One region of the Streptomyces sp. NPDC051776 genome, then DNA from elsewhere that is predicted to be linked to it. Evidence: riboswitches for the same ligand, from Rfam matches in the RefSeq annotation. Region 1 holds a riboswitch; each other region holds the start of a gene.
The links. A riboswitch is a leader RNA that binds a small molecule or an ion and turns the genes downstream of it on or off. The one in region 1 is predicted to bind cobalamin.
Positions count from the first base shown of each region.

Region 1 (4,893 bases):
GCCTCGACGCGACGCATGAACTCGTCCGGGATCCAGTGCGCCAGGTTGAGGTTGTGGGTACGGCGGGCGTCCTCGCCGGTGTTGTCGCGCAGTTCGAGGAACTCCTCGATGTCCGCGTGCCAGGTCTCCAGGTAGACACAGGCCGCGCCCTTGCGCCGGCCGCCCTGGTTGACCGCGGCCACGGAGGCGTCGAGGGTGCGCAGGAACGGCACGATGCCGTTGGAGTGCCCGTTGGTGCCCCGGATCAGCGAGCCCCGGGAGCGGATACGGCTGTACGGCAGCCCGATGCCGCCCGCGTGCTTGGAGAGCCGGGCGACCTGGTGGTAGCGGTCGTAGATCGAGTCGAGCTCGTCCAGCGGGGAGTCCAGCAGATAGCAGGAGGACATCTGCGGGTGACGGGTGCCGGAGTTGAACAGCGTGGGCGAGCTGGGGAGGTAGTCCAGCCGGCTCATCAGGCCGTAGAGCGCGGCCACTTCGCCGATCGCGCGCTCGGAGCCGTCCTCCGCCAGCCCGCAGGCCACGCGCAGCATGAAGTGCTGCGGGGTCTCGATGACCTGACGGGTCAGGGGGTGGCGCAACAGGTAGCGGCTGTGCAGGGTGCGCAGTCCGAAGTAGCCGAACCGGTCGTCGGCGCCGCCCGCGAGCGCGGCATCCACCAAGGCGTCGAGGCGGGCGGCGTGGGCGCGTACGAACTCCGCGGTCCCGTCGGCGATCAGGCCCTCGCGGTGGCCGGTTGCGACCGAGGCGGAGAAGGAGCGAGCGCCCTGGCCCGCGGCCTCCTCCGCGATGGCCCGGGTGAGCAGGCGGGCGGCGAGCCGGGAGTACTCGGGGTCCTCGGAGATCAGACCGGCGGCCGCCTCGGTGGCCAGCTCCCGCAACTCCGCCTCGCCGGAGCCCGCGTGACGGCCCCGCAGGGCGGCGGCAGCGACCCGGTGGGCGTCGGTCGCGGGCAGGTCTGCGGTGAGCTCGGTCAGGGTGCGCAGCAGCGCGGCGCCGAGGGCGTCGGCGCTGTCCACGGACGTACCGCGGTCGACGGGCGCGGTGGTCTCCGCGACGGTGGCGGGCTCCGGTACGGACTCGCGTGACGCGGGATCTGCGGGCGCGACGGTCACGTGGTTCTCCCTCGCTCGGCTGGGGGCCGCGAGGAACGGTGTGCCCACGGGCGCGCGCGAACCCACCCCCCGTCAGGGCGCAGCACAGCGCTCGTCCCGCAGGCCCAACCCACGAGGCCCGGACGTGTCGTGGCCCGGTTCGGTCGAGCCGGGCGCTGCCGGCAGGTTTTCGGACTCGGAAGGCGCACATGCGCATATCCAGACCGTTGCGGGACAGTTCCGGATTCCCACCGGATTCCCCTGCTGCGGCAACGGGGACGAGCATACATCTAGTGGCGCCGTGCGCATGCACCCCCACATGTTGTGTCATGTGCTCAAAGGATCGCGGTGCTGGGCGGGTTGAGCAGGGGCCCCGGAGCCCTGGATCCGGGCCTGGAGGCGCCCGTGGCCCTTCACGGACGTGCCGCGGCGCTGGCCGGATCCGGGTGCCCGGAGGGGGCCTCAGGAAGTGTGGAGGAGGGCGGTGACACTTCTCACTTCAGGGGTGTGCGCAATTCCGCGGCGCGCCACGAGACTTCGCGCCCCGCGCCGGACCATGCGCCCGGCCGTCTCGCGCCGGACTACGCGCTGGCCCCCGTACCACGCGCCCGGCCGTCTCGCGCCGGACTACGCGCTGGCCCCCGGACCACGCGCCCGGCCGTCTCGCGCCGGACTACGCAGCGGCCCCCGGACCACGCGCCCGGCCGTCTCGTGCCGGACCACGCACCGGCCCCCGTACCACGCGCCCGACCCGCGCGCACCGTGGCCGCCACGTCCCTCACCGAGGCCCGCGCATGCCGCGTGCCGACCGCCGCACCTCACGGTGGCGGGCACGGCAGCGGGCCGCCGCCCCCGAGTGAAGGGGGCGACGGCCCGTACCCCGGCGCCACCGCCGGTCAGTCGTGCCTCAGCAGCAGCGGAAGCCGTTTCTGGGGTCGCCCTCGCGCGCGTCGGTCCGCTGCCGCTCGAACTCCCTGCGGCTGAGCACCTCCGCCTCCGGATCGTGGGCCCGCGCGTGGGCGACGTACCGGTCGTACGTGGCCTCGCCCGATGCCTCGCGCCAGAACCAGCGGATCCTCGATGCCGCCCTGCGGATGCCGGCCGCCGTGCTCATGGCCGGGGCTCCGCCGTCCGGCCGCTGTCCTCCGCCTCGCCGGCCCCGGCTCCGACGCCGGCCGCGACCAGCTCCGCCTTCTCCTCCTTGGTGGCGAACAGGCCTGCGGGAGCGACGATCCTGGACTCCTCGTACGGCACCTCCTGGAGCTGCGCGCTCTGCGGATCGCGGATCGCCTTGAAGCACACCCGGGCCGCGTCGGCGATCACCGCGATGATGAGCAGCGCGAACAGGGCGGCGAGCACACCGTCGACCGTGGCGTTGGTGACGATGGTGTGCATGTCGTCCATGTTCTTGGCGGGCGGCAGGACCTTGCCCGCGTCGATGGCGTCCTGATTGACGCTCACCTGCTTGAAGAAGCCGATCTTCGGGTCCTCGGAGAAGACCTTCTGCCAGCTCGCCGTGAGTGTCACGGCCGCGTCCCAGGCCAGCGGAACCGCCGTCACCCAGGCCCACTTGAGTCGCCCGGACTTGATCAGCAGTGTGGTGCAGACGGCCAGGGCGACCGCGGCGAGGAGCTGGTTGGCGATGCCGAACAGCGGGAAGAGCTGGTTGATGCCGCCCAGCGGGTCGTGGACGCCGACCCACAGGAAGTAGCCCCAGCCGCCGACGACGACCGCGCTGGCGAACCAGACACCCGGCTTCCAGCTCACCTGCCGGAAGGGCTTGTAGACGTTGCCCAGCATGTCCTGGAGCATGAAGCGCCCCACCCGGGTCCCCGCGTCCACCGTGGTGAGGATGAACAGTGCCTCGAACATGATCGCGAAGTGGTACCAGAACGCTTTGAGACCCGCGCCGCCCACGACCGAGGAGAAGATCTCCGACATACCGAGGGCGAACGTCGGAGCGCCACCCGTACGGGACAGCAGGCTCGCCTCGTCCACCGACTTGGCGGCGGCGGCGAGTTCGTCGGGCGAGATGGTGAATCCGAGGCCGGCCACGGCCTGCGAGGCGGACTCGACCGTCGAACCGAGCACGCCCGCAGGGGAGTTGACCGCGAAGAACAGGCCCGGGTCGATGATGCAGGCGGTGATCATCGCCATCACGGCGACGAAGGACTCGGTCAGCATGGCGCCGTAGCCGACCATGCGGATCTGCGTCTCCTTCTGGATCATCTTCGGGGTGGTCCCCGAGGAGACCAGGGCGTGGAAGCCGGACAGCGCGCCGCAGGCGATGGTGATGAAGACGAACGGGAACAGCGATCCGGCGAAGACCGGACCCGAGCCACTGGAGGCGAACGGAGTGACCGCCTCCATCTTCAGCGTCGGCAGCGCGATGACCACGCCGAGCGCCAGCAGCGCGATCGTGCCGACCTTCATGAAGGTCGAGAGGTAGTCGCGCGGGGCCAGCAGCATCCACACCGGCAGCACCGATGCAACGAAGCCGTAGACGACTATCCAGACGACCAGCGCGCCCGGCGAGAGCGTGAAGACGTCGGCGAGTGACGACTCGGCGACCCAGCCGCCTGCGACGATGGCGAGCAGCAGCAGCGCGACACCGATCACGGAGACCTCGGTGACCCTTCCCGGCCGCAGCACCCGCAGGTAGAAGCCCATGAACAGGGCGATCGGAATCGTCATGCCGATGGAGAAGACACCCCACGGCGAGTTGGCCAGAGCGTTGACGATCACCAGCGCCAACACGGCCAGCAGAATGATCATGATCGCGAAGACCGCGACCAGGGCGGCGGCGCCGCCGAACGGGCCGATCTCGTCCCGCGCCATCTGGCCGAGCGACCGGCCGTTGCGGCGCATGGAGAAGAACAGCGTCACCATGTCCTGGACGGCACCGGCGAAGATGACACCGACGATGATCCAGATGGTGCCCGGCAGGTAGCCCATCTGTGCCGCGAGGACCGGACCGACCAGCGGTCCCGCGCCCGCCACCGCGGCGAAGTGGTGACCGAACAGCACGCGCCGGTCCGTGGGGTGGAAGTCGACTCCGTTGTTGAGCCGTTCCGCCGGGGTGGCCCGGGTCTTGTCCACCTTCAGTACCCGGTGCGTGATGAACCGCGCGTAGAAGCGGTACGCGATGGCGTACGAGCCGAGCGCGGCCGCCACCATCCACGCCGCCGAGACCTCTTCGCCCCTGGCCAGCGCAAGCACGGCCCAGCCGGCCGCACCGACCAAGGCGACGAGCGCCCAGAGCGCTATGGCCTGCGGGGTGAGTCTGCGCTGGGGTGCCTGCGATGGTGCTGCTGAATCTGGCATGGCAACGTTCTCCGTCCCTCCGGCGACTCATGTGCAACGCGCAGGAAATCTAAGCCCGTAGGGCGGGAACCGTCACCACCCGCTGTGATACCGGAACGGATACGTTTGCCGTAATCGCAGGTCGAAGGTGCGCGGGGCTGCCGTGTTCAGCTGTGCGGGCGCTTGAGACGCGCCACGAACTTGTACCGGTCGCCGCGGTAGACGGACCGTACCCACTCCACGGGCCGCCCCTCGGCATCGAGTGAATGCCGTGACAACATCAGCATCGGCAGGCCCACGTCCGTACCCAGCAGCCCCGCCTCGCGCGGCGTGGCCAGCGAGGTCTCGATGGTCTCCTCGGCCTCCGCGAGGCGGACGCCGTAGACCTCGGCGAGCGCCGTGTAGAGCGAGCTGTACTTGACGAGGCTGCGGCGCAGCGCCGGGAAGCGCTTGGCCGACAGATGCGTGGTTTCGATGGCCATCGGCTCGCCGTTGGCCA
Region 1 covers NZ_JBFAYQ010000049.1:13,189-18,081, reverse strand. The annotation lists gene AB0M26_RS27120 (ribonucleoside-diphosphate reductase subunit alpha) at 1-1,112, opposite strand, end outside; cobalamin riboswitch at 1,255-1,384, opposite strand; gene AB0M26_RS27115 (YbdD/YjiX family protein) at 1,999-2,205, opposite strand; gene AB0M26_RS27110 (carbon starvation CstA family protein) at 2,202-4,415, opposite strand; gene AB0M26_RS27105 (GntR family transcriptional regulator) at 4,562-4,893, opposite strand, start outside.

Region 2 (4,893 bases), on a different contig from region 1:
GATCCGGCCCACCGCACTCCCTAAGCACCTGGTGGCTCGTTCCAGTACGGCGGTTCCAGTACGGCGGTTCCAGTACGGCGTGTGCCGCACCGGGCGCACCTCAGCCCCCGCGGCGCGTCAGCGACAGCAGGTCGCGGGCCGGGCCCGCCGGACGGCGGCCCGCGGGCCAGACCGCGCGCAGGTCCCGGCGCAACAGGACGCCCTCGACCGGGACATGGACCATCCGGCGTGCGGCCAGCTCCTCACCGACGACGAGTTCGCTGACCACCGAGGGACCCGCACCGCTGAGCACCGCGGACTTCACCGCCGTCGTCGACGACAGCTCCAGCAGGGGCTCGGCGAGCCCACCGCGGTCGGCAAGGGCCGAGTCGAGGACCTGGCGCGTACCGGAGCCGTGCTCGCGCAGGATCAGCGGGGTCTCGGCGAGTTCGTCCGCGGCGACCGGTCTCCGGCGACGCGCCCATCGGTGCCCGGGGGCCGTGACGACGACGAGCCGGTCGCGCCCGATGACGGCGCCGTCCAGTCCGCCGGGCACGTCGATGCCCTCGACGAACCCGAGGTCGGCCTCGTCGGCCAGCAGACGCTCTGCGACCGCGGCGGAGTTCCCCGCCAGCAGCGAGACGGCCGTACCGGGGCGCTGAGCCCGTAGCGCGATCAGCCAGCCGGGCAGCAGGTACTCGGCGATGGTCATGCTCGCGGCCACCCGCAGGCGCGAGTCGCGGCGGGCGCGCAGCGCTTGGGCCCCCGCGTCGAAGACCTCGGCCGCGTCGACGATCCGGCGCGCCCAGTCGGTGACGAGAACACCGGCGTCGGTCAGGCGTGAGCCGCGCGGTGAACGGTCCACGAGGGCCACGCCCAATTGGCGTTCCATGGAACGGATCCGGCTGCTCGCCGCCGGCTGGGTGATACCGAGTTCCTTCGCCGCCCGGCCGAGGCTGCCCAGGCGTGCGACGGCCAGCAGCAGTTCCAGCGCGCCCAGCTCGGGCACCCGGTGCGCCAGCGACACCGGGACCGCGTCCGTGTCCGCGCCCGCCGTTCCGCCGCCGTCACCGCCCGCACCCGTGCCCGTGCCGGCTGGGGCGGGTCCGCTCCCGCGCGCCCGCCCGCGTCGCGGTGTGCCGCTGCCCGCCGCCCCGGGGTCACTTCGCCGCTTGGCCATAAGCCGAGTTTATGTCCCCATAACCCGACGGTCCCTGGTGGGCGTGCGCACACCGCCCAAGGGTGTTCACATGACAGCCCTTGCACCTCCGCTCTCCGGCCGGCCGCCCGTGTCCGCCCCCGGGCCCCGTACGCGTCCCTCGCCGCGCGAGCTGGGCCCCAACTGGTACGCCACGGTCATGGGCACCGCCGTCGTGGCCACCACCGCGGCCGGACTGCCGCTCGGACCGGCCGTGCAGCCGTGGCTGAGGGCCGCCGCCACCGTCGTATGGGCGGTGACCGCGCTGTTGCTCCTCGGGCTGCTGTCCGCGAGCGCCGCACAGTGGATACGGCACCCCGGCCGGGTCCGCGACAGGCTCCTCGACCCCGCGGTGGCGCCGTTCTACGGCTGCCCCGCCATGGCGTTCCCCGCGCTGGGCGCCGCGACGCTCGGCGTCGGAGGGGACGTCATCGGCGGTGGGGCCGCCCTCGTGACGGCTGCCGTTCTCTTCGCCGCGGGCACCGCGACCGGCCTGGTGGTCGCGACCGCAATCCCGTACCTGATGATCACCCGTCACCGGACCGGCCCGGGATCGGCCACCCCCGTGTGGCTGCTGCCCGTCGTCGCGCCCATGGTGCCCGCGGCGCTCGGCCCGCAGCTCGTACCGCACCTGCCGCCGGGACAGGCGCGAGAAGCGCTGCTGCTGGGCTGTCTCTCGCTCTTCGGGATGAGCCTGCTCGCCACGCTGCTGATCCTTCCGCTGGTGTTCGCCCGGCTCGTCCACGACGGGCCACTGCCGCTCGCCCTGACCCCGTCGCTGTTCCTGGTCCTGGGGCCGCTGGGCCAGTCGGTCACCGCCACCGGCCGGCTCGCGGACGCGGCACCCGGCGCGGTGGCGGCCCCGTACGCCGGGGCGCTGAGCGCGTTCGGGGTGCTCTACGGCGTTCCGGTACTGGGGTTCGCACTGCTCTGGCTGGCTGTCGCCGCCGCCCTGACCGCACGGGCGGTGCGGCGCGGAATGCCGTTCGGCATGACCTGGTGGGCATGCACCTTCCCCGTCGGCACCTGCGTCACCGGCTCCGCGGTCCTGGCCCGGCACACCGGGCTCGTGGCCTACGGATGGCTGGCGGTCGCGCTGTTCGTACTCCTGGTCGCGGCCTGGGGCGTGGCGGGATTCCGTACGGTCCGGGGCGTCCTCAGGGGTGAGCTGCTCGCAGCGCCGCGGCGAGCACGGCCGGGGCCTGCGCCAATGACGGCCCGTACCAGGTGAGATGGCGGCCGCTGACGAGCGCGCACGGCAGCCCGGGAAACGCCTCGGGGCCGTCGTCGGGCGTGAAGACGTAGGGCTCGTCGGGCAGCACCACCAAGTCCGGGCCGGCAGCCAGCAGTTCGCCGACCGGGATCTTCGGATAGCGGTCCGCGTGACCGGCGTAGAGGTTGGCGACGCCGAGGCGGGAGAGCACATCGCCCGCAAAGGTGTCCCGGCCGAGCACCATCCACGGCCGCCGCCAGACCGGCACCACAGCACGCCTCGCCGTCGGGGAGCCGGGTGCGGGCAGATCCCGCCAGGCCGCCTCGGCCTGGTCCAGCCACCGCGGCCTGTCCAGTCCGCAGCCGCCCACCAGGATCCGCTCCAGCTCCGCGAACGCCTGCTCCAGCGTGCGGATTTCGGTCACGAGGACCTCGATCCCCGCCGCACGCAGCGCGGCCAGGTCGGGCTCGCGGTTCTCCTCCTCGTTGGCGAGGACGAGGTCGGGCGCGAGACCGGTGATCGCGGGCACGTCCGGATTCTTGGTGCCCTTGACCCGTACGACGTCCAGGTCGGCGGGGTGGCTGCACCACGCGGTGGCACCGACGAGCAGCCCCGGCGCCGTGGCGGCCACGGCCTCGGTCAGCGACGGCACCAGCGATACGACGCGCATGGTGCTCACCCTACGCACGGTGCACACCCGAAGGCACACGGGCCGCGGAGCGGCCCGGCCCAGGCGTTACGCTGTCCCTGCAGCCGGTTCGCCCCGTCAGCCGGACGGGAGCGTCGCAAGAGGGAACCCGGTGGGAATCCGGGACTGCCCCGCAGCGGTGTGCGGGAACGACCGCCGTCATACGCACTGGACGCCGTCACAGCGTCCGGGAAGCGACGGCCAGTAGGTGCCTGGCGCAGAAGAGCACGTGAACGCCGGGCCTGCCCGCGAGTCCGAAGACCTGCCGCTGCTCGCACCCCGCGGTGGGGTGCGGCCATCCGGGACCTCGAGGGCGGGTCGGCGGCAGCGAGCAGCGGCGCATGTGCGCCCCCGCTCTCGGCGTGCTCCGCCTTCCCGAGGTCTGTCGAACTCGCGAAGGAGAGTTCCGTGACCGAGATACAGACCGCGCGGGCGGCGCACGGGCGGGCCACCCTGCACGGCTATCCCCGCCAGGGGCACGGCCGGGAGCTGAAGAAGGCCGTCGAGGGCTACTGGGCCGGGCGCGTGACCGAGGGCGAACTGCTGGGCACGGCCGCGCAGTTGCGCGCCGACGCTCGGCGCGAGACGGCCGGGTCGGGCATCGAGGAGATCCCCACGGGGGACTTCTCGCTCTACGACCATGTGCTGGACACCGCATGGGCGGTCGGCGCCGTTCCCGCCCGGCACCGCGCGGCCGGGCTCGGCGAATTGGACACCTACTTCGCCATGGCGCGGGGTGCGGCGGATGTGCAGCCCCTGGAGATGACCAAGTGGTTCGACACCAACTACCACTATCTTGTACCGGAATTGAGTCAGGACACCGTCTTCTCCCCCGACTCCCGCAAGCAGACGGCCGAGTTCACCGAGGCCCGTGACGCCGGATACGCCGCCCGGCCGGTGCTGCTGGGCCCCATCAGCTTTCTGCTGCTCTCCAAGCCCGCCCCGGAGGCCTCCCCCGGCTTCGAGCCGCTGACGCTGCTGGACCGGCTGCTGCCGGTGTACGCCTCCCTGCTGGACGATCTGCGCGAGGCGGGGGCCGAGTGGGTGCAGTTCGACGAGCCGGTGCTCGTCCAGGACCAGCCGGGCGCGGTGCTGAGCGCGACGGCCCGCGCCTACCGGGAGCTGTGCGCAGCGCCGGTGCGACCGAAGGTGCTCGTCGCCTCGTACTTCGACGCGCTCGGCGACGCCCTGCCCGTTCTGGCGGACTCCCCCGTCGAAGGGCTGGCCCTGGACTTCACCGGACCCGCCGCGTCCAACCTCGAGGCGCTGGCCGCCATAGGGGGTCTGCCGGACCGCCGCCTGATCGCGGGCGTGGTCGACGGCCGCAACGTCTGGGCCGCCGACCTGGAGCGGGCGCTCTCCACGCTGGCCACACTGCTCGGTCTCGCGGGCCGGGTCGACCCGTCACCGTCCTGCTCGCTGCTTCACGTGCCGCTGGACGCGGCCGCCGAGCGCGATCTGGACCCGCAGGTCGCGCGCTGGCTCTCCTTCGCCCGCCAGAAGACGGCGGAAGTGGCCGTCCTGGCAAGGGCGTTGCGCGAAGGCCGGGACGCCGTCGTACCCCAACTGGCCGCCTCACGCGCCGCACTCGCCTCCCGCGCGGGATCCGCCCTCACCCGCGACGCGGCCGTCCGGGATCGCTGCGCGGCGGTGACCGGCGCCGACACCCGGCGACCCCAGCCGTACGAGGAGCGGGCGGCCGCCCAGCGCGCCCGGCTCGGCCTGCCTCTGCTGCCAACGACCACGATCGGATCCTTCCCGCAGACCTCCGAACTGCGCGCCGCCCGTGCCGCCCTGCGGACCGGCCGCCTCGGC
Region 2 covers NZ_JBFAYQ010000005.1:227,841-232,733, reverse strand. The annotation lists gene AB0M26_RS07040 (LysR family transcriptional regulator) at 101-1,159, opposite strand; gene AB0M26_RS07035 (TDT family transporter) at 1,230-2,408, shown strand; gene AB0M26_RS07030 (helical backbone metal receptor) at 2,335-3,060, opposite strand; cobalamin riboswitch at 3,178-3,342, shown strand; gene metE (5-methyltetrahydropteroyltriglutamate--homocysteine S-methyltransferase) at 3,487-4,893, shown strand, end outside.
Region 2: linked by a shared signal. The riboswitch ahead of metE (5-methyltetrahydropteroyltriglutamate--homocysteine S-methyltransferase) and the one ahead of AB0M26_RS27120 (ribonucleoside-diphosphate reductase subunit alpha) in region 1 are both predicted to bind cobalamin.

Region 3 (4,893 bases), on a different contig from region 1:
CGACGGTCCCGGCCCGCGACTCGACCTCGTCCTCGATGCGCTCGCCGAGCATCTGGAATCCGCCGCAGATGCCCAGCACCGGCCGGCCCTCCGCCGCCCGCCGGGCGACCGCGGCTGCGATGCCGCGCTCGCGCAGCCACTCCAGGGCGCGCACCGTGCCTCGGGTGCCCGGGAGCACGACGAGGTCGGCGTCGGCCAGTTCCTCCGGGCGGTCCACGAACCGCACCACCACGCCCGGTTCGGCAGCCAGCGCGTCCACGTCCGTGAAGTTGGACATGAGCGGGACGGCGGCGACCGCCACCCGCAGGATGTCCTCGCCGTGCGGCGGCGCGATCACGGATTCGCGCACGGCGCCGCGCAGCGACACCCGCAGGCCGTCCTCCTCGTCGATGCCGAGGCCGTGCGCGTACGGCAGGACGCCGAGGCTGCGCCGTCCGGTCAGCCCGTGCAGCATCTCCAGTCCGGGCTCCAGCAGCGTTGTGTCGCCTCGGAACTTGTTGATCAGATAGCCGGCGACGAGCCGCTGGTCGTCCGGGCCGAGCAGAGCCGTCGTACCGAAGAACGACGCGAAGACCCCGCCGCGGTCGATGTCGCCGACCACGACCACCGGCAGGCGGGCGGCCCGGGCCAGGCCCATGTTGACGATGTCGGTGCGGCGCAGATTGATCTCGGCCGGGCTCCCGGCCCCCTCGCAGATCACCGCGTCGTACGACCCCCGTAGCTCCTCCAGGCATGCCACCACCGTTCCCAGCAGCTCCTCCTGGCGCCCTCCGTGGTAGCGGCTGGCGGTCATCTCGCCCACCGGCCTGCCCAGCAGGACGACTTGGCTGCTGCGATCGCTGCCCGGTTTGAGGAGGACGGGGTTCATGAGGGCCGTCGGTTCGATGCGGGCGGCCGCGGCCTGCATCGCCTGGGCGCGCCCGATCTCCGCCCCCTGGCGTGTCACAAAGGAGTTCAGGGACATGTTCTGTGCCTTGAAGGGCGCGACGGACACGCCCTTGCGAGCCAGCCACCTGCAGATGCCCGCCGTGACGACGCTCTTGCCCGCGTCCGATGTCGTCCCTGCGACCAGCAGGCCCCCGCCCCGTGCTCGCGTCATACCGATCCCTTCCCCGTGGCCACGGTGCCCCGTACGCCGCGCCGCCCGGCCCCGTCCGGCCGCCCTCGCCGGCCCGTCCAGGGGCCGCGGTGCGACACCGTACGTGCCGTACCCACCGCACGCCCCGATCGGTCGTCCGGCGCGCACAGCGCCCCCCACGCCAGGCGCGCGCCCGCGCACGCCACGAGCGCGAGGACGTTCACGCGCCGGGAGAGCCGTACGGCCCGCTCGATATCGCCCACGGACACGGGGCGGTTGCCCTCGCCCAGCACGGGCCGGTGCTCCACATGCCCGCCGTACGCCAGGGTTCCGCCGAGCCGAACGCCCAGCGCCCCGGCGAACGCGGCCTCCACCGGCCCCGCGTTGGGGCTCGGATGCCTGCGGGCGTCGCGGCGCAGGACGCGCAGGGCGCCGCGCGGATCCGGACCCGCCAGGGCCGCAAGGGCCGCGGTGAGCCGCGAGCCGGGGAAGCCCACGACGTCGTCGAGGCGGGCCGAGGCCCAGCCGAACCGCACATGACGGGGCGACTTGTGGCCGACCATCGCATCAAGGGTGTTGACCGCCCGGAAGCCCACGAGGCCCGGAACGCCCGCGGCGGCCCCCCATACGAGGGCGCCCACGACGGCGTCCGAGGTGTTCTCGGCGACCGACTCCACGACGGCCCGCGCAATCTGCCGCTCGTCCAGGGCCTGTGGGTCCCGGCCGCACAGATGCGGCAGCCGCTCGCGGGCCGCCTCCATGTCGCCCGCCGCCAGGGCAGCGCCGACGGCCCGCGCCTCACGGCGGAGCGAGGTGCCGCCCAAAACCGACCAGGTCGCGGCAGCGGTCAGGGCGGCGGCCGCGGCGGGGGAGCGGCGCACGGCACGGGACAGCCCGGCCGCCGCGGCGGCGGCACCGCCCGCGCACACCGCCGCGTACAGGGCGCCGTGTCCGCGGTGGTCGCGCCACAGGCGGCGTTCGGCGGCGGACGCGGCGCGCCCGAAGGCGGCTACGGGATGGGCGCGCCGGGGGTCGCCGGCGATCAGGTCGGCGGCGAAGCCCAGTGCGGCGCCGTACGCGAAGGAGGCGTGTTCGGCACGCATCGGATCAGAACGCCGTCGTGCCTTTGAGGGAACGGGCGCTGCGGGAACACGGCACAGGGGCTCTGGACGTACGACGGCGGCCGGGCATGGCGACATGTCCTCACTCAGGGTCCGCGCCCTGGCTCGACGTGACCGGCGGTGGGAGTCTCCTGGCTCCCCGGATCGGCGCTTCCCCTGGGCCTTCCAACCCGCCGCTGCGGGCCGTGACTTCTGGGGTGGGGGAGCGCTCCCCGGTGACAGTGGCGGGACCGCGCCGGATTCGCACCGGCTTCCTCCCCTGCCGCCGTTTGGCTCTGGCAGTCCACCACGGCCCGCGAACACCCGTCAACTTGCGCATGACCTGCGAGATGACCGCCACACGAGCGCGGCCCGGGAACGGCAGTGCCGTTCCCGGGCCGCGGGAGTGACCGGTGTGCCGCCGCGTGCGGCGGACGGGTCGTCAGGCGACGATCAGATACAGGCCGTAGGCGACGGCGGCCGCGCACAGCCCGTAGCAGGCGTACGCGCCGATCCGCGCCGGCAGGCTCGGCGACCCGGTCGCCGCGACCGTGCCGTCCGGCTGCGTCTCGGCCTTCCGGGAACTGCCGACGATGCCGAACGTGAACAGGCCCACGATGCTGACGGTGACCAGCAGGCTGACGCCGAAGACCTGGCCGAGTGCTGTCCAGTCGATGTCCATGCGGTTGCTTCCTTCTTGCTTACTGCTGTCGACTCACGTGCCGGCCCGGGCCGGCACTCAGACCGATACCTTGGAGCCGCTGGACGACCGGGGCTCGGCGACCTTGGCGCCCTCACCGGTCTCCGGCTGCTCCGCTGCGCCCGAGCCAGGACCGCGCAGCGGCGGCGGGGCGACGGACCGGATGGCTGCGGTGATGACCCCGACCGGCTCCTCGGGGATCTCGTTGTCGTTGACGTTGGTGTGGTCGACCGGCCGGCGCCGGGAGGCGACCCAGATCGCTGTACAGGCGAGGAGCGCCAGTACGGCCACGGCGGTGACCCCGGCGGTGCCGCGCTCGGCGAGCAGCGCCGCCGCTCCGCCGACCACGCCTGCGGCCGGGAGGGTCAGGCCCCACGCGAGGAACATCCGGCCGGCCGTGGACCAGCGCACCACGCCGCCCTTCCGGCCGAGGCCGGAACCCATGACCGCACCGGAGCAGACCTGGGTGGTGGAGAGGGCGAAGCCGAGGTGGGAGGAGGCCAGGATGGTGACGGCGGCGCCGGTCTGGGCGGCGAAGCCCTGCGGCGGCTGAATGTCGGTCAGGCCCTTGCCCATGGTGCGGATGATCCGCCAGCCGCCCAGGTACGTGCCGAGGGCGATGGCGAGTCCGGCCGAGACGATGACCCACATCGGCGGGTCGGCGTCCGGGGCGAGCGCGCCGCCGGTGATCAGCGCCAGGGTCATCACACCCATGGTCTTCTGCGCGTCGTTCGTGCCGTGGGCCAGGGAGACGAGCGCGGCCGAGGCGATCTGGCCGGCGCGGTAGCCCTTGGCAGTGCCGTCGGGGTCGGCCTTGCGGGCCGCGCGATAGGTGAGGCGAGTGGCCAGCAGTGTGGCGAGGCCTGCGACGACCGGCGCGGCGACGGCCGGGATGAGGACCTTCATGACGACCTCGTCGGCGTGGACGGCGCCGAAGCCGACGGAGGCCACGGTCGCCCCGATCAGGCCGCCGAAGAGGGCGTGCGATGAACTCGACGGGAGCCCGGCGAGCCAGGTCAGCAGATTCCAGACGATGGCACCCACCAGGCCCGCGAAGATCACTTCGGGCTGAATGCCGGATTCGTCGATGATGCCTTTGGAGATCGTCGCCGCGACCTCGACCGAGAGGAAGGCGCCGACGAGGTTCAGGGCCGCCGACATCGCCACCGCTGTCCTGGGCTTCATCGCCCCGGTGGAGATGGTGGTGGCCATGGCGTTGGCGGTGTCGTGGAAGCCGTTCGTAAAGTCGAACACCAAGGCCGTGATGATCACGATCCCGATGAGAAGCGTGATGTGTTCCATTCACCCAGGCAATCAGCTCGATGGTCAGTGGCACGGTGACCGTAGGGATGGTGAGTGAACGGAAGATGAACTGAACGCGGCGTTGGGGTGCTGCTGTACTCCGGTGGGCAGTTCTCGGCCGAATGTGCGGAGATTCGGCCTCCCTGGTGACGGCCGTCTCGCCCAGTTCTGCGAAACAGATCACTGACATCGAGGTGAACGCATGGAATCGCTGGAACGGCCGACACCGGTGAACGAGGCCTGGGCCGACCTGGTCGCCACGGCCCGCCGCACCGTCGCCGACGGCCTGGTGGTCGGCACCTCCGGCAACGTCTCCGTACGGGTCGGGGACATGGTGCTCGTCACCCCGACAGGAGTGCCGTACGAACGGCTGGCCGCCCATGACGCCGTCGCCGTCGATCTCTCCGGGCACCGGATCCTCGGCGATCTGGAGCCCACCAGCGAACTGCCCATGCACCTCGCCGTCTACCGCACCACCGCCGCCGAGGCCGTCGTCCATACCCACGCGGTCCACGCCACGGCCGTCTCCACGCTCGTCCCCGAGCTGCCGCCCATCCACTACTTGACGGCCACCCTCGGAGGACCGGTGCGCGTCGCCCCCTACGCGCTCTACGGCAGCGAAGAATTGGCCGAGAACATGCTGTCCGCCCTCCGCGGCCGCAGCGCCTGCCTGTTGCAGAACCACGGCACCGTGGCGTATGGGGCGAGCCTCG
Region 3 covers NZ_JBFAYQ010000042.1:30,591-35,483, forward strand. The annotation lists gene AB0M26_RS25585 (cobyric acid synthase) at 1-1,099, opposite strand, end outside; gene AB0M26_RS25590 (cobalamin biosynthesis protein) at 1,096-2,181, opposite strand; cobalamin riboswitch at 2,324-2,456, opposite strand; gene AB0M26_RS25595 (hypothetical protein) at 2,621-2,860, opposite strand; gene AB0M26_RS25600 (inorganic phosphate transporter) at 2,918-4,180, opposite strand; gene AB0M26_RS25605 (class II aldolase/adducin family protein) at 4,383-4,893, shown strand, end outside.
Region 3: linked by a shared signal. The riboswitch ahead of AB0M26_RS25590 (cobalamin biosynthesis protein) and the one ahead of AB0M26_RS27120 (ribonucleoside-diphosphate reductase subunit alpha) in region 1 are both predicted to bind cobalamin.